DNA from 3 places in the Nakamurella alba genome. Region 3 is predicted to be linked to each of the others. Evidence: riboswitches for the same ligand, from Rfam matches in the RefSeq annotation. Region 3 holds a riboswitch; each other region holds the start of a gene.
The links. A riboswitch is a leader RNA that binds a small molecule or an ion and turns the genes downstream of it on or off. The one in region 3 is predicted to bind S-adenosylmethionine.

Region 1 (10,397 bases), on a different contig from region 3:
GGCGGCCGCCGGGGCAGTCAGGTGATCAGCTCGGCCGAGGCCCATGCGGTCGAGGGGGCGGCGGGCCTGTTCCGCGCCGCTGTCGGCGACGTCGTGGTGGTGCCGCAGGCCAACGGTGTGGTGGTCGCGCTCATCACGGCCCGCTCGTCCCAGCAGCAGGTGATCCAGCTCGGCACGCTCGGCAGCGGGCTCGAGGGATTGCTGGAGGTGGAACGGGTGATCCTGTCCACCGTCGCAGCCACCTCCGCGATCGAGGTCAACCCACGGTTCGGTCTCTGGGACCCGGTCTCCGTGTCGGTGGTGCCGGATCCGCTCGCCGCTGTCCCGGACGTACCTGCGCCGGGGACCGGGCTGACCGCCGCGCCGGCCTGAGCCCGCACCGGGCTGGTTCCACCGCCCGGATAATGGGGCCGGTGAGCGAGACCAACGGGCTACCGGGCGACGGACTGCGGCGAGCGGTCGAGGTGATGGACCGGCTGCGATCCCCGGGTGGCTGCCCGTGGGATGCCGAGCAGACGCACGCCTCCCTCGGCCGGTACCTGGTCGAGGAGTGCTACGAGCTGCTGCAGGCGATCGAGGATCAGGACGAGCGGGCGATCCGTGAGGAACTCGGCGACGTGCTGCTGCAGGTGCTCTTCCATGCCCGGATCGCGGCCGAGACGCCCTCTGCGGAGGGCGGTTTCGACATCGACGACGTCGCCGGCGACCTCGCGGACAAGCTGATCCGCCGGCACCCGCACGTGTACGCCGATGCGGAGGCCGTCGACACCGCGGCCGACCAGCAGGTCCGCTGGGTGGAGCTGAAGAAGGCGGAGGGCCGGTCCTCGGTGCTGTCCGGGGTCGCCCTCGGGCAACCGGCGGTCGCCCTTGCCGCCAAGCTCGGCGCCCGGTCGGTGAAGTACGGGGTGCAGGTGCCACTGCCCGCCGGCGACTCGATGGGGGAGCAGCTGTTCCGGCTCGCCTACGAGGCCGGCGCCACCGGCGGTGACCCGGAGTCCGAGCTGCGCGCGGTGGCCCGGGGTCATGCCGACCGGCTGGTCGCGGCCGAACGAAGTGCCCCGACGGGCACCACCGGCTGATCCGTCGGGGGTCACCGGGACGGCGGAGGGTGCCGGCGGTGCCACCGGGACCGGCGGATCCGTCCGGCGGCAGCCACAGCAGACACACGACGCGGGGACGCGTACCGGATCAGCCGACGTCGCGGCGCCGGAATCCGAGCAGCCCGGCGATCACCAGCACAGCGGCGATCCCGGTCAGCACCAGGACCGGGGTCCAGTCCATCGCCGCCGAGGGCAGCTGCGGCAGGTGACCGAACGGCGAGAGGTCGATGACCCAGCGCGGCAGCCGCAGCAGGTCGCCGAGCTGGCCGAGCAGCAGCGCCACGCCGACCGCCGCCCAGGCCACTCCGATGGCGCGAGGCGCGAGACCGACCAGCAGCAGGGCGATCCCGCCCATCACCCAGACCGCGGGCAGTTGCACGAGCAGCGCGGACAGTCCGTCGCCGAGACCGGCCCCGCTGCCGCCGCGGGCGCCGAGGGCAACACCGGCGGAGAGCCCGCACAGGGTCAGTGACACGGCCGGGGCGACCACCACCCACAGCAGCTGCACCGCGAACAGCCGGGTCCGGCTCACCGGGCAGGACAGCAGCAGCTCGGTCCGGGCCGCCTCCTCCTCGGCGCGCAGCCGGAGGGCGATGGACACCGCCTGCCCGGCCACCGCGATCCCGACGAACCCGCCGATCGCGGCCAGCACCACCGCGGAGATCCCGCCGTCGCCGCCGAGCCGGCGGAACAGCTCCTGGATCTGTGGACTGCCCTGCAGCAGCTGATCGGCGCCGCCGGCCACCCCACCGAGCACCGCCCCGGCGACCGCGAGCCCGACCGCCCAGCCCGCCGCGGATCCCCACTGCAGCCGGACCCCGAGACCGCCGATCCCGGACAGCCGGCCCACGGCACGACCGGGCCGGGTGGGCAGCAGTCCCGCACCCAGATCCCGGCGGCGCTGGTACCAGGCCGCGGGCAGCAGCAACAGCACCGCCGCGGCCGGGTACAGCAACAGCACCGGCCACCGGTTCGCGGCGAACGGCTGCAGCTGCTCGACCCAGCCGATGGGGGAGAGCCACCGCAGCCACGGCAGGTCGGATCCATCGGCGGTGGCGCGCAGCAGGAATGCCACGCCGACGGCGGTCCCGGCCAGCACGGTTGCCCCGCGGGCGGACCCGGCGAGTTGCGCGGCCAGCGCCGCCACCGCGGCGAACACCCAGGAGCAACCGGCCAGGGCGGCGACCAGCAGCAGAGACCCGGTGACCGCCGACCCGGTGGACAGCGCGCCGAGCAGCCCGAGCAGACCAACCGCCACCGCTGCGGCAGCGGCGACCAGGACCGCGGAGGCGAGCTGCGCGGAGCGCCCCACCGCGGTGGCGGCCAGCAGCTCGGTCCGGCCCGCTTCCTCGTCGCCGCGGGTGCGCCGGACCACCGTGAACACGGCCATCAGCGCCAGCACGGTGGAGCCGATCACCCCGACCCGCCAGGCCGACAGCCCGCCCACCGAGCTGTCGAACACCGGGCCGGTGATCGCGACGGTGGCCGGGTTCGACCCGACCCCGATCGCGAGGTCGGCCCGGGCGGCGGCCTCCGGGTACAGCGCCGCGATCGCCGGGAAGCTGGTGCCGACCACCAGCCCGACCCCGATCACCCAGCACAGCAACGGGATCCGCTCCCGGCGCAGGCACAGCCGTAGCAGCGGGCCGAGGCCGGTCAGCGGCCCACCCCGCCCGGCCGTTCCCGGCGGAGCACCGATCCCCACCACCGCCGAGGTCATCGCGCGCCGCCGGTGGCCGGTTCCTCGCGGTAGTGACGGAGGAACAGCTCCTCGAGCGTGGGCGGGGACGCGGTCAGCGTCCGGACCCCGGCAGCGGTGAACGCCTCGAGCACCGGCCCGAGGCGGTCGGAGTCCACCGCCAGCTCGACCCGGGAACCCTCGACCCGCAGGTCGTGCACTCCGGGCAGCGCGTCGAGACCGCCAGGGACGGCGTCCAGGTCGGCCGCCAGCGAGGTCCGGGTGAGATGACGCAGCTGGGACAGGGAACCCGTCTCGACCACCCGACCGGCCCGGACGATGCTGACCCGGTCGCACAGCGACTCCACCTCGGACAGGATGTGGCTGGACAGCAGGACGGTCGTGCCGCGCTCCCGGGCCCGCCGGATCTCGTCCTGGAACACGGCCTCCATCAACGGGTCCAGCCCGCTGGTCGGCTCGTCCAGCACGAGCAGCTCCACGTCGGCGGCCAGCGCCGCGACCAGCGCCACCTTCTGCCGGTTGCCCTTGGAGTACGTCCGGCCGCGCCGCCGGGGGTCGAGTTCGAAGCGCTCCAGCAGATCCGCCCGTCGGGCCGGTTCGACCGGGCCGCGCAACCGGCCCAGCAGGTCGATCACCTCGCCGCCGGTGAGGTTCGGCCAGAGAGTGACATCGCCGGGGACGTAGGCCAGCCGGCGGTGCAGCGCCACGGCGTCGGCGAACGGATCACCACCCAGCAGCAGGGCCGACCCGGCATCCGGCCGGAGCAGGCCGAGCAGCACCCGGATGGTGGTGGACTTCCCGGCGCCGTTGGGCCCCAGGAAGCCGTGCACCTCGCCGGTGCCCACCGTCAGGTCGAGGTCGTCCAGTGCGACCACGTGCCCGAACGTCTTCCGGACACCTTTCATCTCCAGAGCAGCGGTCCCGGTCACGGTTCCTCCTGGCGGGTGTGCAGGTGTGCGAGATAGCCGTCCAGCAATCGGCTGTCGGTGAACAGCCCATGGGTGAGCAGCTCGACCAGCGGCAGGGCCACCCGGTCCGCGGCGGCGACCTGCGCCGCCGGTGCCGGCGTGCCGGGCGGCGCCAGGTAGTCGGCCAGCAACTGGGTGCCCAGGCTCATCACCACCAGCGCGAGGGCGCGGCCGGTGTCGTCACCGGCCGACCGGACGTCACCCCGCTCGGTCGCCAGCACCAGGTAGCGCCGGGTCTGCTCCACCAGCCCGTCGAAGAAGCGGCGGGCGAACGGGCCGCCCTCGACCAGGGCCTGCCGCACGTAGCCGTGCAGCGGCTCGGCGGGCCTGGCGGACATCAGTTCCGCGAGCGTGGAGAGGTCGGCGCCCGCCACCTCGTCCACCGAGGCGGCGAAGAAGTCCGAGATGTGGGCGTCGCAGGCCGCGCGCAGGCCGTCCTTGGACCCGAAGTGGTGCAGCACCAGCGCCGGCGAGACGCCGGCGGCCGCGGCGATGGCGCGCACGGTCGTCCTGGCGAAACCGTGCGTGGCGAACAGGGTGATCGCCGCGTCCCGGATCCGGGCACGTGTGGTCAGGTCGTCGTCCTGCGCTGAACGCATGTTCAGCATGCTAAACGCGTGTTCAGCCATCGGTCAAGACACCCGGTGCCCCGGCGACACCGGTTCGCTACACTCGCGTCAGGTCATGAGTGCCAGTGACAAGCCCCGGCTCGCTGGCCGGCAACCCTCCACACGCGGTGGGGTGCCCCGGGTGATTGACCTGGCGGAGCCCGGATCCGGGTTCCGCAAGCGCGGGTCGGCCACCTGGCCGGCCCAGTTGGCCGCCCGGAGGAGCGCAGCTGTGTCCTGTCGAATGTGTTGCCGCCACTGAATTCTCCGGCGTCCGCAGTGCGGCCGACGTACCCGGGGTAGTGGTCCGAAGGCCGCATCCTGCCGCCCCGCACCGGGCGGTCCAGGAACCCAGCAGCACCCGCCGCGCCCCGGTATCCGGGACATGGCGGCCATCCGTCCTCGTTGTATCAGCGACCCGTCCCCGCCCGTCATCCCCGGCGGAGCGGGCATGGTCGCTGCCCCGCCCTCACGTCACAGGAGATGAGAGATGAGCCCCAACTGGTCCTTCGAGACCCGGCAGATCCACGCCGGCCAGACCCCGGATCCCACCACCAAGGCCCGGGCCCTGCCGATCTACCAGACCACCTCGTTCGCCTTCGACTCCAGCGAGCACGGCCGCAAGCTGTTCGCGCTGGAGGAGCTCGGCAACATCTACACCCGGATCCACAACCCCACCACCGATGTCGTCGAGCAGCGGATCGCCTCCCTGGAAGGTGGCACCGGTGCGCTGCTGGTCGCGTCCGGCCAGGCGGCCGAGACGCTGGCGATCCTCGCCATCGCCGAGGCCGGTGACCACGTGGTGTCCTCGCCGCGGCTCTACGGCGGTACCTACAACCTCTTCCACTACACGCTGCCGAAGTACGGCATCAGCGTCGACTTCGTGGAGGATCCGGACGATCTCGAGTCCTGGCAGGCCGCCGTCAGGCCGAACACCAAGCTGTTCTACGCGGAGTCGATCTCGAACCCGCAGCTGGACGTGCTGGACTTCCGCGGTGTCTCCGACGTGGCGCACCGCAACGGCGTGCCGCTGATCGTCGACAACACGGTGCCCAGCCCGTATCTCATCCGGCCGATCGAGCACGGCGCGGACATCGTGGTGCACTCGGCGACCAAGTACCTCGGCGGCCACGGCACCGCCATCGGCGGCGTGATCGTGGACGGCGGCACCTTCGACTGGAGCGCCGACCCGGAGAAGTTCGCGAACTTCAACAACCCGGATCCGAGCTACAACAACCTGGTCTGGGCCCGGGATCTCGGCCCGAACGGGCTGTTCGGCATCAACGTGTCGTTCATCTTCAAGACCCGGCTGCAGCTGCTCCGCGACATCGGGCCGGCGATCTCCCCGTTCAACGCCTTCCTGCTCGCCCAGGGCATCGAGACGCTGAGCCTGCGGGTGCAGCGGCACAACGAGAACGCGCTGGCCGTCGCCCGTTTCCTGGAGGGCCGGGACGAGGTCGAGTCGGTGTCGTACCCCCAGCTGGAGTCCAGCAAGTGGCACGCGCTGCAGCAGCAGTACGCACCGCTGGGCGGCGGCCCGATCGTCTCCTTCGAGATCAAGGGCGGTGTGGAGGCCGGGCAGACCTTCACCGACGCGCTCGAGCTGTTCACCAACCTGGCGAACATCGGCGACGTCCGGTCGCTGGTCATCCACCCGGCCTCGACCACGCACTCGCAGCTGTCCGAGGCCGAGCAGTTCACCACCGGTGTCACCCCCGGCCTGATCCGGCTGGCCGTCGGCACCGAGTCGATCGACGACATCCTGGCCGACCTCGACGCCGGGTTCCGCGCGGCGAAGGGCTGACCGATGACCGCGGTGTCGGCCGGGCCCGACGGCTCACCCGCCGTCGGGTCCGGTCGGCATGCGCGGGAGATCGGTGACCTGCCACTGGATTCCGGTCACGTGCTGCCGGCGGTCACCATGGCGTACGAGACCTGGGGCCGGTTGTCGCCGGAGCGGGACAACGTGGTGCTGGTGCTGCACGCCCTCACCGGTGACGCCCACGTGGTCGGCGACGTCGGTCCGGACCAGCCCACCCCCGGCTGGTGGGACGGGCTGATCGGGCCGGGGTCACCCATCGACGACGCCGAGTACTTCGTGATCGCCGCGAACGTGCTCGGCGGGTGCCGGGGCAGCACCGGCCCGTCGTCGACCGGCCCGGACGGCCGGCCCTGGGGGTCACGGTTCCCGGAGATCACCGTGCGGGACCAGGTGCGGGCCGAGCACCGGTTGCTGCAGCAGCTCGGGATCACCTCGCTGGCTGCGGTCCTCGGTGGCTCCATGGGCGGGATGCGCGCGCTGGAATGGGGTGTCGAGCACGCCGGTTACGTGCGCGAGGTGATCGCGGTGGCCACCACCGCGGCCGCCTCCGCGGACCAGATCGCCTGGGCCACACCGCAGCTGGCCGCGATCCGGATGGACCCGGCGTTCGCCGGCGGCGACTACCACGGCGGTCCGGCACCGGTCGCCGGGATGGCGGTGGCCCGGCAGATCGCACACACCACCTACCGCAGCGCGCAGGAGCTCGAGGACCGGTTCGGCCGGGACGAGCAGCCGGGCGGCGGCTTCGCGGTCGGCTCCTACCTCACCTACCACGGCGAGAAGCTGGGCCGCCGCTTCGATCCCGGCTCCTACCTGGTGCTCACCGAGGTGATGAACGGCCACGACCTCGGCCGTGGCCGCGGCGGCGTCGACGCCGCACTGGCCATGATCACCGCCCCGATCACCGTGGCGGTGGTGGACAGCGACCGCCTCTACACACCCGCCGAGGGCGCGCGGATCGCCACCGCGCCCACCGCGCGTCCGCTGCAGGTCATCCACTCCCGGCACGGTCACGACGGTTTCCTCATCGAGGCGGACCGGATCGGCGACATCGTGCGCACGGCGCTGGCCGCCGGGAAGAGCTCCTGACCGCACCGCGACCGGCACGGCGACGACGGGTCAGTAGTGTGCGGGGCAGGAGCCGCGGCGTCGACCGGCCGGATCCGGGACGGTGCGGAGGAGGAACGGGTGGCGGTGCGGTTCGGCTACAAGGCGTCCGCCGAGTTCTTCGGGCCACGTGAGCTGATCGAGCTCGGTGTGCTGGCCGAGCAGAGCGGGTTCGACTCCGTCTTCGTCTCCGACCACCTGCAGCCCTGGCGGCACGACGGCGGCCACGCCCCGGCCACCCTGCCCTGGTTGGGTGCCCTCGGCGAACGGACCAGCCGGATCCTGTTCGGCACCTCGGTGCTCACCCCGACCTTCCGCTACCACCCCGCGGTGATCGCGCAGGCGTTCGGCACCCTCGGTCTGCTGTACCCGGGCCGGGTCGTGCTCGGCGTGGGATCGGGGGAGGCGCTCAACGAGGTGCCGCTGCGGTCGTCCTGGCCGGACGGCCGGGAGCGGTTCGCCCGCCTCAAGGAGGCCGTCACGCTGATCCGGAAGCTGTGGGCCGGCGACCGGGTGCACTTCGACGGGACCTGGTACTCCACCGACAACGCCACTGTCTACGACCGGCCCGAGGTGCCGGTGCCGATCTGGATCGGCGCCTCCGGACCGGCCGCGACCCGGCTGGCCGGGCGGATCGCCGACGGGTTCATCACCACCTCCGGCAAGTCGACCGCCCAGTACACCGAGACCCTGTTGCCGGCCCTGGCCGAGGGTGCGGCCCGGTCCCGGCGCAGCCTCACCGACCTCGAGCTGATGATCGAGGTCAAGGTGTCCTTCGACCCGGACCCGGCCCGGGCGCTGGCGGACACGGCGTCCTGGGCCACCCTCGCGCTGACCCCGGAGGAGCGGGCCGGGGTGACCGACCCGCTCGAACTGCAGCGGATCGCCGCTGCGGTCACCCCGGAGCGGGCCGCGGCGCGCTGGATCGTCTCCTCGGATCCCGACGAGCACGTCGAACGCATCGGTCGCTACCTGGATCTCGGCTTCACCCACCTGGTCTTCCAGGCGCCCGGACCGGACCAGGCCCGGTTCCTCGAGCTCTACGGGTCGCAGGTGCTGCCCCGGTTGCGGGCCCGCTGACACCCTCCTCCCGCCGGAGACCGACGGCCTCCGGCGGTACCCGTCGCCGGTTCCCCTCCGGCCGGCGCCCGAGGGCGGAATCGGCCGCCCGGGACGCCGCACCGCGCGCCGGGGAGAACAGAACGGCGTTCTGTGGCCGGTGCCTCACCGGCCGGTCCGGTGGCCTGTGCCACACCCGATCGGCCGTCGGTCAACCCAGCGTCACTTTCGGCGTGCACAGAGCGACAACTGTCGTCCAGCGGTAAACCCGGCGACACACGACCGTCATTCGTTGCCGTCCTGCACAAGAAGAGGTCGAAACCGGGCGATGTGCCCATAGTCGGCCGATCGGAATCCGACATACCGTCGGCCCATGACAGCGACCAGCACGGCGTTCGCGCCGCCCGGGGTGCGCATCACCGACACCACCGACGAGGTGCTCGCCGCCCTCGCCGCCCTCGGGTCCGATGCGACGGTGATGGCCGGCGGCACCGAGGTGATGATCCGCCTGCGCCGCCGCGAGATCGACCCGAAGCTGTTGCTGCACATCGGTCGTCACTCGGAACTGCGCACGATCACCGAGGACGCCGTCGTCGATCCGGACGGCGGTGCGGCGGCCGCGGCTCTGCGGATCGGCGCCACGGTGACCCACCACGACCTGCTGGCCGACCCCCGGGTGCCGGAGCTGGTCAAGATCACCGCCGAGCGGATCGGCTACCCGCAGACCCAGGAGCTGGGTACGGTCGGCGGCAACCTGATCATCGCGCACCCGGCGGACCTGGCCACGCCGTTCTTGGTGCACGATGCACAGGCGGTGCTCAGCTCGCAGGCCGGCACCCGGACCGTTGCCGTCGCCGACCTGATGCTCGGCGACCGGCTGACCGCGATCCGGCCCGACGAACTGCTCTCCTCGGTCACCCTGCCGACGCTCCCGGGAGCGGTCACCGGCTACCGCAAGGTCGGCCGCCGCGGCGAGATGGACGCCCCCATCATCACTGTCGCGATCCTGCTGCAGTTCGGCACCGGTGCCACGATCACCGACGCCCGGGTGGCGGTCGGGTCCTACGCCGACGTCCCGTTCCGGGCCCGCGCGCTCGAGCAGGCACTGGTGCGCACCGGTCTCCCGGACGGGCCGGCGATCGCCGAGCTGTCCCGGCTGGCCGACCTCGGCGCCGAAGCGGTCGAGGACGTCAAGGCCACCGCCCGTTACCGCCGCACGCTGCTGCCCCGCCTGGTCGCCGATGTGCTGACCGGCTGCCTGGCCCGAGGAGTGGACCGATGAACCAGATCTCCGCCGAGATCAACGGCCGGGTGCGGAGCTGTGCGCCGCTGGGTGCCGAGTCGCTGCTGCACTCGCTGCGCGAGCGCTGGGAACTGCGCGGCGCGAAAGAGGGCTGCCTGGAAGGGGAGTGCGGCGCCTGCACGGTGCTGCTGGACGGCCGCGCGGTCGACTCCTGCCTGGTGCCCACCGCCGCCGTCGACGGCCGCTCCGTCCGCACCATCGAAGGACTCGCCGGTTCGCCGGTCGGGACCGCACTGCAGGGCGCCTTCCAGGCACACGGCGCCGTGCAGTGCGGGTTCTGCACCCCCGGGATGATCGTCTCGCTCACCGATCTGCTGGAGCACAACCCGGACCCGGACCGAGGTCAGGTGCTGGACGCCGTCACCGGCAACATCTGCCGCTGCACCGGTTACGTCCAGATCGTCGAGGCCGCCCTCGCCGCCGCCGCGACCCTGCGCGGGGAGACCTCGTGACCGCCTCGCTGATCGGCGCCCCGGTCGCCCGGAACGACGCCCCCGGCAAGATCACCGGCACGGCCGTGTACGGCATCGACCACCGCGAGGTCGGCATGGCGCACGGCGCCGTGCTCCGTTCCCCGGTGCCGGCCGGGCGCATCGTCACCCTCGACACCTCGCCCGCACTCGAGGTTCCCGGCGTCATCGCGGTGCTCACCGCGAAGGACCAGCCGGACCTGCTGGGTGGTTGGGTGCTGCGGGACCAGCCGATGCTCGCCGTCGACGAGGTCCGCTTCG
Region 2 (10,397 bases), on a different contig from region 3:
GACACCACCCCCGACGCCCTCCCGGTCCTGGACACCATCGAGGACGTCCCCGGTCTCACTTTCCTGGCCGGCATGTCGGGCCACGGCATGGCCATCGGACCCGTCACCGGCAACATCGGCGCCCACCTCGCCCTCGGCAAGGACACCGGCCACGACCTCACCGCCTTCCGCTACCGGCGCTTCGCCACACGCCGCAAGGCATCTGCATCCCGGCCGGGCTGACCGATCCAGCGAGATCCGTTGCCGGTGAACCGTTTCAGCGGCCTGCTGGTTGACGATCTTCGCGACACTGTTGTACGGTCCTGCTGTCAAGAGTTCCAGCGACAAGCCCTGGCTTGCTGGACGGCAACCCTCACGCTGTGGCGGGGTGCCCCAGGTGAGGACACGGCCCGGACGGATCGTCAGGGTCAGCACAGCCGATCGAGGGGATCCGACGTGACGCACCAAGTACCGCTGGGCATCTGGGCCTGGTGTGCTGTCCGCCGCCGTCATGTCGATCTCGGCCGCGTGCACAGCGCCGGCTGTCGGTCCTGACCCTGCCGGGCCCTTTGTGGCCCGAAGCGTTCCGGCCCGTGCGGCATCACGACGGAGCGACGCCGTCCTGGTGACCTTCCGAACTTGATATCCCCTGTTCTGCATCGGATGTCAGGCCATCCTGCGCACCCGACGGAACACGTCCGGCATCGACTTCGAGTGCGATGCCGGTCTGCGGCCGCCCAGGGCACAGGCGGGACGGTGGCCGCACGGCGCCGCGGGATCGGCGGAACCCGCGGCGCCCCCGTCCGGCGATCTCCGGCGGACACCTACCGGAGACCCCGGAGCAAGGGCAGCAGATCACTTCCCTGACGGGTGATCTCGTCACGGTACGGCGTGTCCGAGAGGATGAAGGTGCTGATGCCGAGATCGGCGTAGCGGCACAGGGCGCCGGCCACGTCGTCGGGCGACCCGACGAGCCACGAGGCGCCCGCGCCGATGCCGCCGGCCAGCGCGGGCGCGGTGTACAGGTACTCGTCCACCACCTCCGAGCGGTCGGCGAGCCGGCGGAGCCGCTGCTGGCCAACGGCTTCCGCCCACCCCCCGCTCGAGGTCGGCGACAGCGCCATCGCCGCCACACGCGCCCGGGCCACCGCCCAGGCCTCCTCCGTCGTGTCGCGCACGACCGTGGTCACGCGCAGGCCGAACGCCAACGGCCGGTGCACCCGTCCGACATCGACCTGCAGCGAGCGAAGTGTGTCGATCCTGTCCGCCACGGCGGCCAGTGGTTCGCCCCAGAACAACTGCACGTCGGCCTCCGCGGCGGCGACCCGCGTCGTCCTTGCCGGAGATCACGTTGACCCGGACACGCCCGCCGGTCAGTTCGTCCAACGTGGCTGCGGCAGAGGCGAAGTGAGCCGGTTGCCAGTATCCCGGTCGGGTGGCGATCAGCGGTTCGAAGGTATCGGTGCGGGCGGCGAGCGCGGTTGCGACCGTGAAGGTGTCCGGGCGCCCCCACCCGGTCCCGATCAGTGCACCCTGCCAACCGGACCGCTCCACCGCACGTGCCTGGTCGGTCAACACCTCCGTGCTGTTGTGGTCGGCCGACACCGGATCACCGCGGTGGCCCGGCCGGGCGATGGCCATCGGTGTGGTTCGGCTCGCAATCCCTTGCAGGTGAACCGTTTCACCACACGTTGGTACTTGCGCGCCGGAGAAGTACTGATATACGGTCGATTTCGGTCACGAGTTCCAGCGACAAGCCCTGGCTTGCTGGACGGCAACCCTCACGGATGTGGCGGGGTGCTCCAGGTGACGACCGGGTGCGGACCGGAAGAGCCGGTCCGTGCAAGCACAGCCGAGAGCGCCGTACGCCGCGAACCGTCAGGAGTCCTCGTGGACGAGCACCGTGCCGCCGCAGGGCATGTCGCCGGCACCTGGTCCCGCCGCCGCCACATCGACCTGGGACGGACGCAGAGTGCCTTCTGTTGTCGCTGACGAGCACCACTCGTCAGCGCAACCCCGCACCCCCGGGGAAGCGACAGCCCGACGGCGATCCCGTACCAACGGGAGGCGCCGCTGTCCCGACCGGAGTCGAACATGCTGCACAGCAGATCCTTTCACGACAGTTTTCCCTACGGCAGTTCCACTGACACGCCCCTGCGCGAGGCGAACCGCCGGTTGACCGGCAGTTCCGGCTACCGACGGCTGCGGCGCCGCTACGGGGAAGCGGCATCGCGGTCCCGCAGCGAGTCCGAGAGAGCGCACTGGGTGGACCGCGACCGGCAGCTGCGCGCCTGGGCCGAGCGGGTCGATGCCGGAGGTCCGGATCTGTCCGGCACTTCGGACGAGGTCCGGCGGTTGCTCGAGTTCGAGCACCGACAGGTGTCCCAGGAGATCGCGCTGCAGATCGCCCGCGACCTGCACTGAACCGGCACACCGCACCACCGCTGCACCGCAGGTGGCGCCCTGCCCGGGCGCTACCTGCGGGCCGCTCTCCTCCTATCCGAAAGTTGCTGCTGTGCATCCGATCCCAAGTCTGTTGGCGTTGCCATGACCCGCTACCTGGTGACCAGACTCCTGCAGGCACTGTTCGTGCTGTGGGCCGCCTACACCGTCACCTTCGTCATCCTTTTCCTGCTGCCGAGTGATCCGGTCGAGATCCGGCTCGCCGCGGGCGGCGACGGGGGAGTGTCGTCCCAGGACGAGCTCGACGCGCTGCGGGCCGAGTACGGACTGGACCAACCCCTGTGGGTGCAGTACTTCTCGCTGCTGTCCCGGTTCGTTCGGGGTGATCTCGGCAACTCGATCGCCACCGGCACGCCGGTGAGCGAGTCCCTGCGCCAGGCATTGCCGCAGACCCTGGCCCTGGCCGGGGCGGCCCTGCTGCTGGCCCTGCTGCTCGGGGTGGGTGTGGCCATGCTGGCCTCCCGGCTGCGTACCCGGTGGCTGCAGCAGGCGCTGCTGTCGCTGCCCTCGCTCGGTGTCGCCGTCCCGACGTTCTGGTCCGGACTGCTGCTGCTGCAATTGTTCTCCTTCCGACTGGGCTGGTTCCCCTCGCTGGGCAACAAGGGCATCGAGAGCATGGTGCTGCCGGCGATCGCCCTCGCCCTGCCGAATGCGGCCTACGTCGCACAGGTGCTGGCCCGGAGCCTGCGTCACGCGGTGCGCCAGCCGTACGTCGACACCGCGCGGGCCCGGGGCGCCTCCACCTCCAGGGTGCTGTTCCGGCACGCGCTGCCCAATGCCGTCATCCCGGCACTCACCATGGTGGGGATCTGCGCCGGCAACCTGCTCGGCGGCGCCGTGGTGGTCGAGACCGTCTTCTCCCGTGTCGGGATCGGCAAGTTGACCCAGACCGCGGTCGCCGCCCAGGACACCCCGGTGGTGCAGACCCTGGTCGTGCTGGCCGCCGCCATCTTCGTGGTGGTCAATCTGCTGGTCGACCTGCTCTACCCGCTCATCGACCCACGGATCGCCGTCCGCCGTTCCCGTCGGCGACCTGCGGTGACCACGACCCCGGAGAAGAAGGAGACCGCAGATGTCTAGCGTGCTGGCCGTCGAGACGGTCGATCTCGTCGACGGTTCGGCCGTCGGAACCGCACCGCCACGCCGCACCCGGCCGCGGCGCAGCCGCCGGTGGACGGCGCGGGTGGGGGTCTGGCTGTCCTGGGCCGTGATTGCGCTGGTGGTGGGGTGGGCTTTCCTGCCGGGGGTGTTCGCCCATCAGGATCCGCTGGCCGGCAATCCCGTCGACAAGTTGCAGGCCCCGTCCGGTGCGCACTGGTTCGGCACCGACTACATCGGCCGCGACCTGTTCGCCCGGGTGGTGCACGGCTCGGCGCTGTCCTTGCAGGCCACTGTGCTGGCCGTGGCCATCGGCCTGGTGTTCGGCTCGGCCATCGGGCTCTGGGCCGGGTGGGCCGGCGGCCGCACCGACAGCCTGCTGATGCGGGTCGTCGATGTGCTGCTGGCCGTTCCCGGGCTGCTGCTCTCGTTGACGGTGGTGGTCGCGCTGGGCTTCGGCACCATCAACGTGGCGATCGCCGTCGGAGTCGGGATCGTCGCCTCGTTCGCCCGCCTGATGCGGTCCGAGGTGCTGCGCATCCGGTCGAGCGAGTTCGTCGAAGCTGCAGGCGCTCTCGGCCGCAAGTGGTACGGCGTGCTCGGCGAGCACGTGCTGCCGAACGCCGCCGGCCCGGTGCTCGCACTGGCGACCCTGGAGTTCGGCACCGCGATCCTGTCGATCTCGTCGTTGAGCTTCCTCGGTTTCGGCGCGCAACCACCGGCCCCGGAGTGGGGGCAGCTCGTCTCCGAGGGACGCAACTACCTGGCCGGGGCCTGGTGGCTGACCACCCTGCCCGGTCTGGTGGTGGTCGCCGTCGTGCTAGCCGCCAACCGCATCGGTCGCGACCTGGAGCGCCGCGGGGTGCACCGATGAGCCGCCCGGTGCTCGAGCTCAAGGACCTGCGGGTCAGCTACGGGGAGGACGACAACAGCGTCGACGCGGTGCGCGGCGTCGACATCTCGGTCGCGCCGGGCGAGTTCGTCGCCGTCGTGGGCGAATCGGGATCGGGCAAGTCGACCACCGCGCACGCGGTGCTCGGACTGCTGCCCGAGACCGGGCGGGTGACCGGCGGGCGGATCGTCCTGGGTGACGACGACATCACCTCGGCCGGCGAACGCCGGCTGCGGGACATCCGTGGCAGCCGGGTGGGGCTGGTGCCGCAGGATCCGTTGGTCTCGCTGAATCCGGTGATGCGTGTCGGCGCACAGGTGGCGGAGACGTTGCGGCTGCACACCGGGGCCGGTCGGCGGGCGGCGGCGGCACGCGCGGTCGAGCTGCTGGCCGAGGTCGGACTTCCGGATCCGGCGTCCCGGGCGCAGCAGTACCCGCACGAGCTCTCCGGCGGGATGCGCCAGCGCGTGCTGCTGGCCAATGCCTGGGCCTGCCTGCCCGAGCTGGTGATCGCCGACGAGCCGACCAGCGCGCTCGACGTCACTGTGCAGCGAAGGGTTCTCGACCTGCTCGATGCGATGCGCCGGGAACACGGGACGGCCGTCCTGTTCATCACCCACGACCTCGGCGTCGCCGCGGAGCGGGCCGACCGGATCGTGGTGATGCGGCACGGCCGGGTCGTGGAGACCGGTACCCCGGCAGCGCTGCTCGCCGCGCCCGCCGACGAATACACCCGGACGCTGCTCGCGGCGTCGCCGGGTATCAACCCGACCGTGCTCGCCCCCTCCGCGCGGGTGGTGGAGCGGGCGGCGGGCGACCTGGGCAAGAAGTCCGATCCGCCGGAGATCCTGCTGGCCGGCGAGGGTCTGACCAAGTCGTTCCCGCTACCTGGTTCACGTCGCGCGCAGCTGGTGGCCGTCGACGGCGTCGACGTCGAGCTGCGTGCCGGTCGGACGACGGCACTCGTCGGGGAGTCCGGATCCGGGAAGTCGACGACGGCGCGCCTGCTCGGGCGTCTGGCGGACCCGACTGCCGGCACCGTCCGGTACCGCGGCGAGGACATCACCCGGGTCCGGGGCGAGAAGTTGCGGGCCTGGCGACGCCAGGTGCAGTTCGTGTACCAGAGCCCCTATGCTTCACTGGATCCCCGGCTCGCGGTGGGCCGGATCATCTCGGAACCGTTGCGTGCCTTCGAGATCGGCTCGGCCACCAGCCGGGCCGCCGACGTCCGCGATCTGCTCGAGCAGGTCGCTCTGCCCGCGTCCGTCGCCGAGCGGCTCCCTGCCGCCCTCTCCGGCGGGCAGCGCCAGCGGGTGGCGATCGCCAGAGCACTCGCCCTGCGACCCGAGCTGCTGATCCTGGACGAGCCGGTGTCGGCACTGGACGCCTCCATCCAGGCCCAGATCCTCCAGCTGCTGGTGGATCTCCGGGCCGCACACGGGCTCACGTACCTGTTCATCTCGCACGATCTCTCGGTCGTCCGGCAACTCGCCGACCAGGTCGCGGTCATGCGGGAGGGGCGCATCGTCGAGCAGGGGCCGACGGAGCAGCTCTTCTCCGCCCCGCAGCACAGCTACACCCAGGACCTGCTGGCCGCCATCCCGCGCGGCCGGATCTCCACCATCCCTCACCAGCTCACCCGAGAAGGACTCCAGTGAACCCCACGCACCACCGACGGCGGCAGCTCCGATCCGTCGGCACGATCACCGCAGGCGCAGCCCTGGCCGCCGTGCTCGCCGCCTGCGGCAGCACCGCCGGTGCCACCGCCCAGAACGCCGGTGCCGGAACGAGTTCCGGCTCGTCGGCGGCCGCCGGGCAACCGGTCTCCGGTGGGACGCTGACCCTCGCCCTCGACGGCGATCCGACCTGCATCGACCCTGCCCAGACGTCGCTGACCAACACGCTCTCGCTCGGCGCCCAGTTCACCGACACCCTCGTGGACCAGGACTTCGAGACCGGGGAGATCGTGCCCGCGCTCGCCGAGAAGTGGGAGATCAGCGACGACGCCACGGAGTTCACCTTCCATCTGCGAGACGGCGTGACCTTCAGTGACGGCACCCCGCTGGACGCCGCCGCGGTCAAGGCGAACTTCGACGGCATCATCGATCTCGGCGCCGCGTCGTTCCTCGGCTCCAGCTACCTGGCGGACTATGTCGGCACCGATGTGGTCGACGACAGCACCGCGAAGGTCACCTTCAAGACCCCGAACGTGCCGTTCCTGCAGGCCGCGGCCACCGCGACGCTGGGCATCCTGTCGCCCGCCACCAACAAGCTGACCGCCGACGAGCGGTGCCAGGGCGAGCTCGTCGGGTCCGGACCGTTCGTGCTGTCGAAGTACGATCTGACCTCCCAGGTGGTGCTGACCCGGCGCGCCGGCTACGCCTGGCCGTCCGCGGCCGCCGAGCACCAGGGCGAGGCCTATGTCGAGACCGTCGTACTGCCGATCGTCAAGGAGACCGGTGTGCGCGCCGGCGGACTGCAGTCCGCCGAGTTCGACGGCATCTTCCAGCCCGCGGTGCAGGACCAGGACGCGCTCGAGCAGGCCGGGTTCACCCTGACCTCCCGTGCGAACCCAGGGAACGTGCAGTCGTTGTTCGCCAACACTTTCCGCCCGCTCGTCGCCGAAGAGGCTGTGCGCCAGGCATTCCAGAAGGCGATCGATCGGGACGAGTTCAACGCCACCCTTTTCAACGCGCGGTACGCCGTTCCCTCCAGCGTCCTCTCGCCGACCACTCCCGGGTACACCGACCTGAGTGCCGACCTGGTGTACGACCCCGAGGGTGCCAAGGCCCTGCTGGACGGAGCCGGCTGGACGGTCGGTGCCGACGGCATCCGGGAGAAGGACGGGACGAAGCTGGTGCTCAAGCTGCTGTCCAGCGAGGCCACCAAGTCTGCGGCCGAGCTGACCCAGAACCAGCTCAAGGAGGTCGGCATCGGGGTCGAGATCGAGATCCCGGAGTCCTCGCAGTCGTTCAAGGTCCGCTCGGCCGGCGACTGGGACTACACGTTCTCCGGCCTGACCCGGGCGGATCCGGACACACTGCGCCGTGACTTCTGGTCCGGCGGGCAGCCGAACAGCGCGGCCCACCTGACCGAGAGCCCGCTGGACGACAAGATCCTCGCGCAGAAGGCCGAGGTGGACACCGAGAAGCGTTGGGCGATCGTGGCGGAGATCCAGAAGGAGATCATCACCCAGGGCTACGACATCCCCTACGGCTCGCAGCTGCAGATCTACGCCACTCGGGACGGGGTTCAGGGGCTACGGCTCGACGCGTCCTCGCGGCTGCGGCTCTACGACACCTGGGTCCAGGCCTCCTCCTGATCCGCGTCGCCCAGAAACCGAGGAGATCAGACATGAAGCCACAGGGACGCACGCTGCACTTCGGTGTCAGCGCGGGCGGGGCCGGCCTGCACAAGGGCGCCTGGCGGCGGCCGGACAGCCGGGCCGACGACTACCCGGGCTGGCAGCCGCTGCTGGAGGTGGCCCGGACCGCGGAGCGCGGGAAGTTCGACGCGTTCTTCCTCGCCGACGGCGTGGCGGTGGACCGCAACGCGCTGGCGGCGAGTGCGCCTTTCGGCTCCCTGGAACCGCTGGTGTTCCTGGCCGCGGCGTCGCAGGTGACCACGCACATCGGCCTGATCGGCACGGCGTCGACGACCTTCAGTCTGCCGTACACCCTGGCCCGCCAGCTCGCCACCCTGGACCACGTCAGCGGCGGCCGGGCGGGATGGAACCTGGTCACCTCCAGTGCCGGTGCGCAGAACTACGGCGACCAGCCGCTGCCGAACCACTCCGACCGGTACCGCCGGGGCGACGAGTTCGTCACGGTGCTGAAGGCCCTCTGGGACAGCTGGGACCCGGAGTCGGTGGTGGTGGACCGGGCGTCGGGGCGGTTCGCCGACCCGCACCTGGTACGGCCGGTCGACCACCACGGCGAGTTCTACGATGTCGCCGGCCCGCTGAACGTGCCGCGCAGCCCCCAGGGGCGGCCGTTGATCGTGCAGGCCGGATCCTCGGACGAGGGACAGGGGGTGGCCGCCCGGCATGCCGATGCGGTCTTCACCGCGCAGCGGGAGCTCGGTCCCGCGCAGGAGTTCTACGCCGGCCTGCGGAAGCAGGTGGCGGCCGCCGGGCGGCACCCGGACGAGATCAAGGTGCTGCCCGGCCTGGTGCCGATCGTCGGCGACACCGAGCAGGAGGCCCGGCAGATCCAGGCAGACCTGCTCGCACTCGCCGACAGCGATGCCGGGCTGGCCATCCTGTCCGGTCAGCTGGGCGGTGTCGACCTGACCGGGCTCTCCCTGGACGAGACCGTGCCTCCGGAGCTCCTGCCCGAGGTCGACGAGGTGCAGGGCCGCCGCAGCCGGTTCGCGGTCTACCGCGAGCTGGCGCTGGAACGCCGCTGGACGGTGCGGCAGATGATGCACCTGGAGGTCGCCACCAACGGCCACCTCTCGCTGATCGGCAGCGCCGAGCAGATCGCCGATCAGATCGGAACCTGGTTCGTGGAGCGGGCGGTCGACGGTTTCAACGTCATCCCGCCGTACTCCCCGCGCGGCTTCGGACGCTTCGTGGACGAGGTGATCCCGATCCTGCAGGAGCGCGGGCTGTTCCGGCAGGAGTACGAGACCAGCACCCTGCGCGAACATCTCGGCCTGGTGCCGCTGCCCGGACTACGGCGTCGCCAGTTGGCGGTGGCACGATGACCCGGCGCCTGCTGCTCAATGCCGTGCTCCGGGGGCAGACCGGCGGGCACACCGCCGCCTGGCGGACGACGTCGGCCGACGTCCGGGACGTGACCACCCTGGACTACTGGGTCGATCTCGGCCGGACCCTGGAACGAGGGCGCTTCGACACCCTCTTCCTCGCCGATGCCCTGTCGTTGACCCCGGACCCGGACATGTCGTTGCTGTGGCCCCTCGACCCACTCATCCTGATCACCGCGATCGCGGCGCACACGGAGCACCTGGGCGTGGTGGCGACCCATTCGACGACCTTCAGCGAGCCCTACACGGTGGCCCGGCAGCTCGCGTCCATCGACCATCTGAGTCGTGGCCGGGCCGGCTGGAACGTCGTCACCAGCACCTCGCAGGCGGCGGCGGACAACTACGGACGCGAGCTGCCCGAGCACGACCTGCGCTACCGGATGGCGGACGACTACCTGCAGGCCGTCAAGAAACTCTGGGTGGCCTGGGGGCCGGATGCGGTGGTCGCCGACCGCAGCGCCGACCGGCTGCTGGACCGGGACGCCATCCGGCAGGTCCGGCACCACGGCGATTTCGTCTCGGTCCGCGGACCGTTGACCATGCCGCGCAGCCCGCAGACCGTTCCGCTGCTCGCGCAGGCCGGTGGGTCCCCGTCCGGGATCGATCTGGCCGGGCGCCATGCCGACATCGTCTACACCCGGCAGATCGACCTGGACGGCGCGCGGCGTTATCGTGCAGCGGTCCGTGACGCGGCGGTCAGGTACGGCCGGGAGCCCGATGACGTCCGGGTGCTGCCCGGGTTCGTGCCCGTGGTGGGGGAGAACCGGCAGGATGCGGAGAACCGACTCCGGGACCTGCAGGCGCTGAACTCGTTGCAGCGCCGCGTCCCCCAGCTGGAGGTGCGGCTGCAGGCGGACCTCGGCGGCGTCGACCTCGACGACCGCTTCCCGGCGGAGCGCATCGGTGCCGAGGACGAGATGGCCGATTCGTTGCGCGAACTCCCCGGGCCGAGCCTGCGTCAGGTGCTGCATCGTGTGTACGGCCCGGAGACCGAGAGCTCAGGGCACCGAACGGTGGTCGGCAGCCCGGCGGAGATCGCCGAGGACATCGAGATCTGGTTCCGGGCCGGTGCTCTGGACGGACTCAGCGTCCATCCGATGGTGCTGCCGGACGGCCTGCAGGACTTCGTCGACCGAGTGGTGCCGTTGCTGCAGGAGCGTGGTCTGGTGCAGGGCGAGTACGCCGCCGGCACCCTGCG
Region 3 (10,397 bases):
GAGCAGGCTGCCCGATCCCTCCAGCAACGACCGGGCCTGGTCGACCTCGCCGATCGCCACCCCGGATCCCAGCGACGCGCTCCCCGACTCCGGCTGCTCACGGCCCAGCAACAGCCGCAGCAGTGTCGTCTTGCCGGCTCCGTTCGCCCCGGTGATGCCGATCCGGTCGCCCTGGTCCACCCCGAGAGTGACCGGCCCGAAACGGAAGTCGCCGCGGTCCAGGGTCGCCCCGTTCAGTGTCGCCACCACCGATCCCGACCGCGGCGCGGCGGCGATCGTGTACTGCAGCTGCCACTCCTTGCGTGGCTCGGCCACCTCCGGCAGCCGCTCGATCATCCGCTCGGTCTGCGCCACCTTCGCCGCCTGCTTCTCGGTGGACTCGACCTTCTTGTTGCGGCCGATCTTGTCGTTGTCCTTCGGCCGGGCCAGGGCCTTCCGCACACCGCCGTCCATCCACGCCCGCTGGGTGCGCGATCGCAGCAGCAGGCCCTGCCGGGTGTCCTCGTACTCCTCGTACGCCTCCCGCGCGTGCCGACGGGCGACATCCCTTTCGGTGAGGTAGGACTCGTAGCCGCCGCCGTAGATCCCCACCTGCTGCTGCGCGAGATCCAGCTCGACCACGGTGGACACGGTGCGGGCCAGGAACTCCCGGTCATGGGAGACCAGCACGATGCCGGGAGCCGAACTGCGACCGGCGGTCTCGGTGACGAACTGCTCGAGCCGGGCCAACCCGGCCAGGTCGAGGTCGTTGGTCGGCTCGTCCAGTAGCAGCACATCGAACCGGGACAGCAGCACCGCTGCGAGACCGACCCGGGCGGCCTGCCCGCCGGACAGCGCGGTCATCGGCCGGTCGGTGCCGACGTCCAGGCCGAGGTCGGCCAGCACCACCTCGGCCCGCTCGGCCAGGTCCGCGGCGCCGATCGCCACGTACCGGTCCAGCGCACGCGAGTACCGGTCGTCGGCGCCGGGATCGTCGGACCCGAGGCCCTCGGCAGCGGCGGTGAACTCGGCCTCCGCAGCGGCGACCCCGGTGCGGCGGGCGAGAAACCCTGCCACGTCCTCGGATCCGGCGTCGCCACCGGCCAGCACCTCCTGCGCCAGGTAGCCCACAGCGGCATCGGGCGGGGACAGGCTGATGGAACCGGCGTCGGGCCGGCGCAGGCCCGCCAGCATCTTCAGCAGCGTCGACTTGCCGGCCCCGTTCACTCCGACCAGCCCGATCACGTCGCCGGGTGCCACGACGAGGTCGAGGTCGGCGAAGAGCGTGCGGGCACCGTGGCCGGCGGACAGTCCCTTGGCGACGAGCGTAGCGGTCACGAGTTCCGATGATCCCACGCCCACCGGCCGCCCGGGCGCACGGCAGGCGCGGCGGCGCTCCGGGCAGATCAGCGGATCGAAGCTGTGGGCCGGCTCAGCGGGCCGGGTCCGGTGGGTCTGTGCAGTGAGTCAGTGCAGGGGTCAGTGCGGTGGGTCACTGCAGTGGGTTAGTGCGGTGGGTCACTGCAGTGGGTTAGTGCGATGGATCAATGCAGTGGATCAGTGCGGTGGGTCAGCTCACGGATCCGCGCGGCCGCGGTCGGGTGCTCCGCGATCAGGCCGTCGGTGTCGGCCATCTCGAAGTCCGACCACTCGAAGCCGGGGCTGACCACGGTGGACACCAGCGACCAGGGGCCGTCCGGCGAGGAGCCCTGCCAGATGCCGGCCGGCACCACCACCATCGGCACCTGCCCGGAGCCGATGTCGGTCCCCAGCACCACTTCCCGGCCGCCGGGAACGTCCAGCAGCAGCATCCGCAGCGGTGCCCCTGCATGGTGGAAGAACAGCTCGTCGCTGGTGCGCATCCGGTGCATCGCGGAGAAGTCCGGCGCCAGCACCATGAACTCGATCGCCGTGCTCGACCCGCCCGTGTAGACCCGGCGGAAGCGGCCGCCCTCGGGATCCAGCGGCTCCAGCCCGAGTGCGGTGGCCAGCGCCTCACCACCGGCGGTCGACAGGTCGACGGACACGGAGAAGTCGGTCGCAGGGACGAGGGGCGGTTCGGCAGCGTTCACGTCAGGCATTCTTCCCCCCGACCACCCGTCAGACGGTGACGGTGGTGGCCACCAGCGCGGTCTCCGAGGTGTGCGAGCCGAGCACCCCGACACCCACGGGCCGTGGGACGAAGCCGGGCAGCGCGGACAACCCGTCGGACCCGTCCATCACCCGCACCTGCGCCGGACCGGGATCCTGCAGGGTCAGTGACAGCAGGATCCCGTCGGCAGGTGGTGCGTGGAACAGCAGGCCGAAGGGTTCGCCGACGTCGGCGACCGGGATGTCCCGCGCGGTGCCCCGCCCGGCCTGGACGGAGGCCGAGACCACCGTGCTGGACGGCAGTTCCACGTAGACCAGTCGCCCGCCACGCACCGAGGTGACCCGTAGCTGCAGCTGCCGGGTGCCGCCCGGACCGGCCGACTCCGCGACGACCTGCACCTCGGGCGGCGTCAGTGCCGCGGGAGTCGCGGGACCGACGGTGGTGTCGTCCGGCAGCAGCGGGAAACGGTCGCCCAGATCCTGGCCAGTGGTGACCATCGCGTCGCTCCAGCCGGTCGGGTCCTCCCCGGGCCGCACCCACCAGGCCTGCGGCGTGCCCGGACCGGCCTCCATCGCGTACATCAGCTCCACCGGCGCGGGATGCCGGGCGTCGAACCGGTCGGTGAGCAGCCCGGTGGTCGTCGCCGCCACGGCGACCACCGCGACGACGCCGACCGGCAACAAGGAGCGCCGCCGCACCGCCGGGCCCCAGTCCTCGGCGAGGATCCCGTCCAGCACCGGCAGCAGGACCAACGCCAGCAGGGTGGCGAAGAGCGCGGCGGCGGCGCCGGTCGCCAGGCCCAGGGCCGGGAAGAACAGCGCGACCGTCGGCGCCAGCACCAGGACGGCGACGGCGCCGCCCAGAGTGACCGGGACCAACGACCAGGGTTCCGGCACGAGCATCGCAATGATGATGGCCAGGGCTCCTGCACCGGCCGGGATCGCGGCGAGGTAGGAACCGCCGGGGGCGAACGCGGCGAGGACCGCACCGAGCACGGCCAGCCAGCCCAGTCCGGCGACGGCGAGCGTGTACGCGCCGAGCCGCCGGCGCAGCAGGACGAACCAGCCGAGGACGAGCAGCAGCACCAGGGCCACCACCGCGATCCGGAACCAGCCGGGCCGCCAGGGGTCGATCATCGTCGACCACCCGGGCCGGATCCATGTCATGAGCAGCCAGAATCCCTGTGCCGCAGCGGGTCCCAGGATCAACGGGATCAGGCCGAGTCCGCCGGCCGCGGCCAGACCGCCCCCGGTGCAGAACCCGCGACGCACCGCCAGCAGCCCGGCCGCCGCCACCAGCAGCACGGCGAGGACGGCCAGCGGCCAGACCCACCAGCCCGGGTAGACGAGCAGGTGGCCGAGGACCGGGAAGTAGGTGGCATCGCCCGACGACGGCTGCGAGAGCGCTCCGATGTCACTGCCGCCCAGCGCGTACGCCAGGGCCAGCGTGTTCGCACCGTGGTGCTGCAGCGACGCTGTCGACAGGTACTCCGGCCGGTCCTCCGGCGCGTGGTAGGTGGCACTGCCGTCGATGTAGGCCGAGTTCAGTCCGGTGAACCGGCCCGAGTCTCGCAGCGGCGAGAAGTCGGTGTCGTTCGGCAGGATCCGGTACACCTCGACGGCGAAGTTGGTGGCCACCGGGTACGGCACCGCGCCCGCGTAGAGGTCGACGAGATCGGCGTTGTCCCTGGTGGTCTCGAACATGATCGCCGGTCCGGAGGATCCGCGGGCCTCGACGTTGAGCACCACGCCGCCGTCGGCGGCCAGCGGGCTCTGGGTCACGAAGGCCTCCGCGCCGCAGAGGCAGGCCTCCTCGGCATCGGTGAACAGCAGGACGATGTCGTTGCGCTGCGGCGGTCCTGCCACCAGCGCCCGCGCGGTCTCCAGCAGCGTGGAGACGCCGGCCCCGTCGTCGTTGGCGCCGTAAGAGACCTGGACCGAGTCGTAGTGCGCCATCAGCACCACCCGCCCGGTCGACGCCGTCCCGGGAATCACCGCCACCACGTTCTGCACCCTGGCCATCGCGAAGCCACCGAGGGCGTCGTCCGCGCCGATCGCGTCCTGCACGACCGGGTCCAGCCCGAGCCCGTCGAGGGTGTTGATGATGTACTGCCGGACCTCGTCGGCCGCCGGCGACCCGGCGACGTGCACCTCCGTGCCGATCCGTTCGACGTGCGCCATGGCCCGGCCGGCACTGAACTCCGCGGCCGGGGCGTCGGCCGGCTCCGCATCGGGCGGCTGCACCGACGCCACCGCCCACCAGGCGAGGGCGCCGAGCAGCAGGATCGCCACCAGAGCGGGTACGGGGGAACGGGTCCCGGACTGCGACGTCGCCATGGGTGCATCCTCTCCCGATCAAGGTCCGGTCGCCGGGTCCGACGCGGCTCCGTCCTGACCCTGCCGGTCGAGGCGTTCCGTTGCCCCGGCGCCGGATCGGCGCTAGCGTGACGGGTGTTGGTCATGAGTCCCAGCGACAAGCTCCGGCTTGCTGGGCGGCAACCCTCCGACCGTGGCTGGGGTGCTCCGGATGAGGACCAGGTCGGCGTCAACGGCGCCGGCAACCACGGAATCGCCGCCCCCGGGCGGCCGGTCGACGGAGTACCCGCCATGACACACCGGCAGCAGTCCCACCCGGGATCCGACCGCGGCCTGCGCCCGCACGGCCGCCGCCACGTCGATCTGCAGCGGGTCTCCAGCGCACTCTGTTCCGGCTGATCAGCGCCTCTTCCCCGGCGCACGCGACCCCCGATCGCCCCCGGGGTACCCGCGCGGTACCCGGCGATCGCCACCCGCCGATCACCCGGAGTTCCCTCATGACCACCGCACACCTGCACCACCGCACCACCGCCACTGCCGACAGCCACACCACCCACCTCGCCGATGCCGGCACGCAGGAGGTCGGGCAGGACCTGACGGCCGAGCGGATCATCGCCCTGCCCGGCACCGACGGGGCGCCGGTCAACGGCGCCCGCCCGATCGACGACGTGCTGCAGGCTGCCGGTCCCGACCGGCTCACCCTCGACACCCTGCCCGGCCGCGACCTGGAGTCCGAGGAGCTGCGCGAGCTCGCGGCCTCGATCGCCGCGGACCCGACGCAGTGGCAGCAGCACGTCGCCTTCTCCGACGACAAGCGGCACTACGTCTCCCTGCACCGCGATGCGCACGTCGACGTGTGGGTGCTGTGCTGGACGCCGCAGAACGACACCGGCTGGCACGACCACGACGTGTCGTCCGGGGCGGTGGCCGTCACCGAGGGCACGCTCACCGAGCACAACCTCGCCGTCGGCACGCCGTCGCTGGCGACGGACGTGCCGGCCGGACAGGTCTTCGCCTTCGGACCCGACCACATCCACCGGCTGACCGGGCGGGATCCGGGCAGCGTCTCGGTGCACGCCTACTCCCCGCCGCTGTGGCGGATGGGCCAGTACACGGTGTCGCGCAGCGGGATGCTCCGGCGGAAGTCGGTGTCCTACGCCGACGAGCTCCGCCCCCTCGACGACATGGCCTGACCCCACCCTGGCGCCAGGATCTTCATCGCCTGCGCGTGGGAAGTTGCCGCATTTGGGACGGGTGGTGCAGGAGTCGACCACTTCGTACGCGCCTGCGATGAAGATCCTCGCGGGTACCTGGGGTCTTAGGGCACATTTTCTTCGGCCGGGTTGTCCGATCGGGCGGGTCCCGTTCGTCGTGGGGTCGTACGGTTCGACCCACGAGGAGGAGACCCCATGAAGTACATGATGTTCGTCTGCACCGATCCCGCCCCTGACACGGCTCCGGACAACGGCGAGAGCATCGAGGAGTGGGTGGAGGACGTCGACACCCGCGGGAAGCGGCTGGACGGGGAGCGGCTGCGGCCGGTCGCCGACGCCACCACGGTCCGGGTCCGGGCGGGTGAGTTGCTGGTCACCGACGGCCCGTTCACCGAGTCCAAGGAGTGGATCGTCGGGTTCGACATCCTGGAGTGCGACGACCTGGACGAGGCCATCGAGATCGCCGGCCGGCACCCGATGGCCCGCGGCGGCCGGCTCGAGCTGCGGCCCTTCTGGCCGTTCGAGGACTGAGCCGTCGCCGCACATCCCGACGTCCCGCCCGCCCCGGATCGACACCCCGCCGATCCGGGGCCGGTGCCCGGCACCGCACAGACTCCGCACCGACCCGGCGAGGAGCAGGCGGCACGATCGGCTGTCGCCAGAGCCGTCGCCGAGGAGCGGGTGCCGATCGTCGCCGGGCTGATCCGCACCACCGGCGACTGGGAACTGGCCGAGGACTGCCTGCAGGACGCGGTCGAGCGGGCGCTGCAGCACTGGCCGCTGGCCGGGACCCCGGACAACCCGGCCGCATGGCTCGCCACCACCGCCCGCCGCCGTGCGGTGGACATCCTGCGCCGCCGCCGCACCGAGTCCGACAAGCTGCAGACACTCGCCCAGGAACCCGACGAGCCCGTCCCACCCACGGATGTCACCGAAGGCGGGTACGGGGACGACGTGCTGCGGCTGCTGTTCACCTGCTGCCACCCGGCGCTCCCCCGCGCCGGCCAGGTGGCGCTGACGCTGCGCACCGTGGCCGGACTGGAGATCAAGGAGATCGCCCGCGCCTTCCTCACCTCCGAGGGCACCATGGGCCGGCGACTGCTGCGCGCCCGGGAGAAGATCCGGCACGCGGGCATCGCCTTCCGCGTACCCCCACCGCACCGCGTCGCGGAGCGCACGGCCGGAGTACTGGCGGTGATCTACCTGGTCTTCAACGAGGGCTACTCCGCCTCCGCCGGTGCCGGGCCGCGGACGGAGCTGGCCGAGGAGGCGATCCGGCTGGCCCGGCTCACCGCCGACCTGCTGCCGACCGACGGTGAGGTGCTGGCCCTGCAGGCCCTGCTGCTGTTCCAGCACAGTCGCCGGCACACCCGGTTCGGACCGGACGGTGCCGCGGTGCCGATGCCGGAGCAGGACCGCTCACGCTGGGACCGCACCCTGATCAACGAGGCCTTCGCCGCCCTGCACTCCGCCGAGGAAACCGCCGCGGCGGCCGGTCCCTACCGGTGGCAGGCCCGGATCGCCGCCGAGCACGTCCGCGCACGAACCCCGCAGGACACCGACTGGTCGGCGATCGTCACCGGGTTCGACGGGCTGCTGCAGCTCCAGCCGTCACCGGTGATCGCGCTGAACCGCGCCGTGGCGATCAGCTTCCGGGACGGTGCGGCCGCGGGTCTGCGGGAACTCGACGCGGTCGCGGACGAGCCGGGCCTGCGCGGCTATCACCTGGTGCCGGCGGTGCGTGGGGACCTGCTGCGCCGGGCCGGTCGCGGGGCCGAGGCGGTCACCGCATTCCAGGAGGCGCTGGAGTCCGCCCCGACCGAGGCCGAACGCGGCCTTCTGCGGCGGCGCCTCGATGAGCTCACAGGTCCCCCACGGCCTGCTGATGTAAGGTGACCCTTACTCACTGTTGACATGTCCACCGGCTTGCAAGAGGTTCCTGATGTCCGCACCCGCCCGTACCCGTCCCGCCCGTCCGGCTCCGCGCAAGGCCGAGGTGCTCCGTCGCGAGCAGCTCAGTCCGACGATGGTCCGGGTGGTGCTCGGCGGCGAGGGCCTCGCCGACTTCCCCGGGTCGGCCTTCACCGACTCGTACGTGAAGCTGACCTTCGGCGCGGAGACCGACGAGCGGGTGGTCCGCACCTACACCGTGCGCTCGTGGGATGCCGGGACCGGCGAGCTGGCCATCGATTTCGTCGTGCACGGCGACACCGGCGTGGCCGGCCCCTGGGCCGCCGCGGCGACCCCCGGTGACAGCCTGCTGGTGGCCGGCCCGGGCGGCGCCTACAGCCCGGACCCGCAGCTCGGCTTCCACCTGTTCCTCGGCGACGAGAGCGCCCTGCCGGCGATCGCCGCCTCGATCGAGTCGCTGCCGGCCGATGCCCGCGGCCTGGCCCTGATCGAGGTCGCCCATCACGGGTCCGAGCTGCCGGTGCAGGCACCGGCCGGTATCGAGATCCGTTGGCTGTACACCGAAGGCAGGGTGGGCGAGGTCCTGGTCGCGGCCGCCCGGGAGCTCGAGCTGCCGGCGGACCTGGACGCCTTCGTGCACGGCGAGGCCGGCTTCGTGAAGTTGCTGCGCACCCACCTGCGCGCCGATCGCAAACTCGCCAAGGACCGGCTGTCGATCTCCGGCTACTGGCGGGTCGGCGCCACCGAGGACCTCTGGCAGTCGAGCAAGCCGCAGTGGAACGCCGAGGCCGACGCCGCTGATCGGGCCGCCGGGGTCACCGACTGAGACCTGTTGGGGTGCGCGTGCTCTGGACGGGAATGCGGTAGGCACCGACGGATCCGTCCAGGGCCGGCATCACAGCGGCCACCGCCGCCTCGCGGGAGCGGACGTCCAGCCGCAGCAGGATGTTCTCGACGTGCTTGCGCACGGTGGACTCGCTGGTGAACAAGGTCTTCGCGATCCCGGCGGTCGGGATCCCTTGCGCGATCAACGACATCACCTCCCATTGACGGGAGGTCAGCAGCGGCAGCAGGTGCTGCCGCCGGGTGTGCCGGTACAGCTCCTGGATCCGCAACCGCAGCAGCTCCATGACCAGCACGTCCCGGTCGGTGAAGTCCGGGCCGTCGTACCGGCGCACCAGCAGTCGCCGGGTGATGCCGGTCGGCGCCGGCATCTCGACCACGAGTTCGTCGGCGTAGTCCCACAGGTCGGCCGCCTGCAGCAGCGGATCCTCCCGGGCCTGCCGCCGGGTCATCCGCGCGGACCGCCGCCGCGCCTCGATCGGCAGGCCGGGCCTGCACAGTCCGGTGTCGAAGAAGACCTGCACGGCCGGCTCGTCCGGCACTCCGTGCACGAGGTCCTGAACCCCCTCGACGACCGCCTGCTGCACGAGGCGGGTACGCCCCGGATGGTCCAGCTCGCACAGACCGATCTCGTCGCACGGCACCAACGCCAGCATGTCCCACAGCACCGGCCAGGGCAGCGCCGGTGCCGGGTCGTCCGGGTCCGGAGCATGCGGCTGGACCTCGTCACCACCAGGGCGGAGCAGGCCGAGCAGCGATCCGACATCTTTCGCGGACAGGTCGTGCGGTCCCACCACGGCGCCACCTCCCGGTCGTTGGATCGACCGTAACGGCAGCGCTGACCTGCACATATACGCCAAATGACGAATTCCCCGGCAGCCCCGTCCGGGGGCACCCTGCTGTTCGGAGCGATCGACACCCGGTCGGCCGCCCGACCGAGGAGGAATCGTCATGCGGAAGTCCGACGCGCGGGGCATCAGGACCGGATCACGACTGCTGTGGACCCGGCGCATGTTCGTGATGACCATGTCCGGCGTCCTGGTACTGACCGGTCCGGCAACGATCGTGCTGGCCGGGACAGACGCCGCGGGCCCGGCGCCGGCACCGGCGGTCGACACGACGGCCGGCCGGCCGGGGTGCAGCTACGGGTCGGACCTGCTGCCACCGCGGCAGAAGCGGGAGCCCGGGATCATGGTGACGGCGCGCTGCGAGCGTCCGGTGGGTTTCACCCGGGGAGCGATGCTCCCCGACGGCGTGGTGGTCACCACCACCCGGCGCTTCCTGCCGCTGCACGCCGTCGAGGCCGTTGCCTGAACAGCACCCGTCAGGCGGCGCCCGGAGGGGTCACACCCCCAGCGAGGTGCGGTCCTCCGGCTCGGCGGGCTCCTCGGTGTCACCGGCCCGCCGGTTGCGGATCAGGCTGGAGAGGAAGGCCGCCAGGATCAGCACCACGCCGATCAGGCCGGTGACCAGCTCCGGCACGTGGGTGCCGATGGAGACGAGCAGGATCACCGCCAGCGCGCCGATCGCCCAGTGCGCGCCGTGCTCCAGGTACACGTAGTCGGCGAGGGTGCCCTTGCGGACCAGGAAGACGGTCAGCGACCGGACGAAGAGCGCACCGATCAGGCCCAGGCCCAGCGCGATGATGATCGGGTCCGGGGTGATGGCGAAGGCGCCGATGACGCCGTCGAAGGAGAAGGACGCGTCCAGCACCTCGAGGTAGAGGAACAGGAAGAACCCGGCCTTGCCGGTGGCCTTCGCCAGCTGGGTCGGGCCGCCGTGGGTCTTCTCCTCGAAGAGCTCCTCCTGGTGCTCCTCGTAGTTCTCGAACAGCCCGCCCAGACCGTTGACCGCGAGGTAGGTGACGATGCCCAGCACACCTGCGCCGAGCACGACACCCGGTTCCTCCGCGACGGTCTCGGCGAAGACGTAGAGCAGGATGCCGGCCACGATCACCGACAGCGCATCCAGCTTGCCGATCTTCGCCAGCGGCTTCTCCAGCCAGGACAGCCAGGTGATCTCCCGCTCCTCGAACAGCCAGTC

Region 1: another riboswitch for S-adenosylmethionine. It lies ahead of GIS00_RS02250 (bifunctional o-acetylhomoserine/o-acetylserine sulfhydrylase); the one in region 3 lies ahead of GIS00_RS29370 (putative leader peptide).
Region 2: another riboswitch for S-adenosylmethionine. It lies ahead of GIS00_RS22045 (hypothetical protein); the one in region 3 lies ahead of GIS00_RS29370 (putative leader peptide).

The regions. Positions count from the first base shown of each region.
Region 1 covers NZ_WLYK01000001.1:526,130-536,526, forward strand. Annotated here, with positions in the region: gene GIS00_RS02230 (hypothetical protein) at 1-372, shown strand, start outside; gene GIS00_RS26760 (MazG family protein) at 414-1,079, shown strand; gene GIS00_RS26765 (ABC transporter permease) at 1,189-2,820, opposite strand; gene GIS00_RS02240 (ABC transporter ATP-binding protein) at 2,817-3,704, opposite strand; gene GIS00_RS02245 (TetR/AcrR family transcriptional regulator) at 3,725-4,366, opposite strand; SAM riboswitch class IV at 4,448-4,564, shown strand; gene GIS00_RS02250 (bifunctional o-acetylhomoserine/o-acetylserine sulfhydrylase) at 4,866-6,179, shown strand; gene metX (homoserine O-acetyltransferase MetX) at 6,183-7,286, shown strand; gene fgd (glucose-6-phosphate dehydrogenase (coenzyme-F420)) at 7,386-8,384, shown strand; gene GIS00_RS02265 (FAD binding domain-containing protein) at 8,737-9,645, shown strand; gene GIS00_RS02270 ((2Fe-2S)-binding protein) at 9,642-10,118, shown strand; gene GIS00_RS02275 (xanthine dehydrogenase family protein molybdopterin-binding subunit) at 10,115-10,397, shown strand, end outside.
Region 2 covers NZ_WLYK01000011.1:405-10,801, forward strand. Annotated here, with positions in the region: partial or broken gene GIS00_RS22035 (NAD(P)/FAD-dependent oxidoreductase) at 1-222, shown strand, start outside; SAM riboswitch class IV at 307-419, shown strand; partial or broken gene GIS00_RS29420 (LLM class flavin-dependent oxidoreductase) at 804-1,620, opposite strand; SAM riboswitch class IV at 1,715-1,834, shown strand; gene GIS00_RS22045 (hypothetical protein) at 2,155-2,403, shown strand; gene GIS00_RS22050 (ABC transporter permease) at 2,527-3,522, shown strand; gene GIS00_RS22055 (ABC transporter permease) at 3,515-4,414, shown strand; gene GIS00_RS22060 (dipeptide ABC transporter ATP-binding protein) at 4,411-6,090, shown strand; gene GIS00_RS22065 (ABC transporter substrate-binding protein) at 6,087-7,754, shown strand; gene GIS00_RS22070 (LLM class flavin-dependent oxidoreductase) at 7,787-9,139, shown strand; gene GIS00_RS22075 (NtaA/DmoA family FMN-dependent monooxygenase) at 9,136-10,397, shown strand, end outside.
Region 3 covers NZ_WLYK01000006.1:108,901-119,297, forward strand. Annotated here, with positions in the region: gene GIS00_RS15660 (ABC-F family ATP-binding cassette domain-containing protein) at 1-1,317, opposite strand, end outside; gene GIS00_RS15665 (cupin domain-containing protein) at 1,524-2,051, opposite strand; gene GIS00_RS15670 (M28 family peptidase) at 2,080-4,407, opposite strand; SAM riboswitch class IV at 4,527-4,640, shown strand; gene GIS00_RS29370 (putative leader peptide) at 4,678-4,785, shown strand; gene GIS00_RS15675 (cysteine dioxygenase) at 4,995-5,579, shown strand; gene GIS00_RS15680 (YciI family protein) at 5,796-6,131, shown strand; gene GIS00_RS15685 (RNA polymerase sigma factor) at 6,282-7,496, shown strand; gene GIS00_RS15690 (siderophore-interacting protein) at 7,543-8,337, shown strand; gene GIS00_RS29015 (helix-turn-helix transcriptional regulator) at 8,327-9,151, opposite strand; gene GIS00_RS15700 (hypothetical protein) at 9,306-9,668, shown strand; gene GIS00_RS15705 (DUF475 domain-containing protein) at 9,699-10,397, opposite strand, start outside.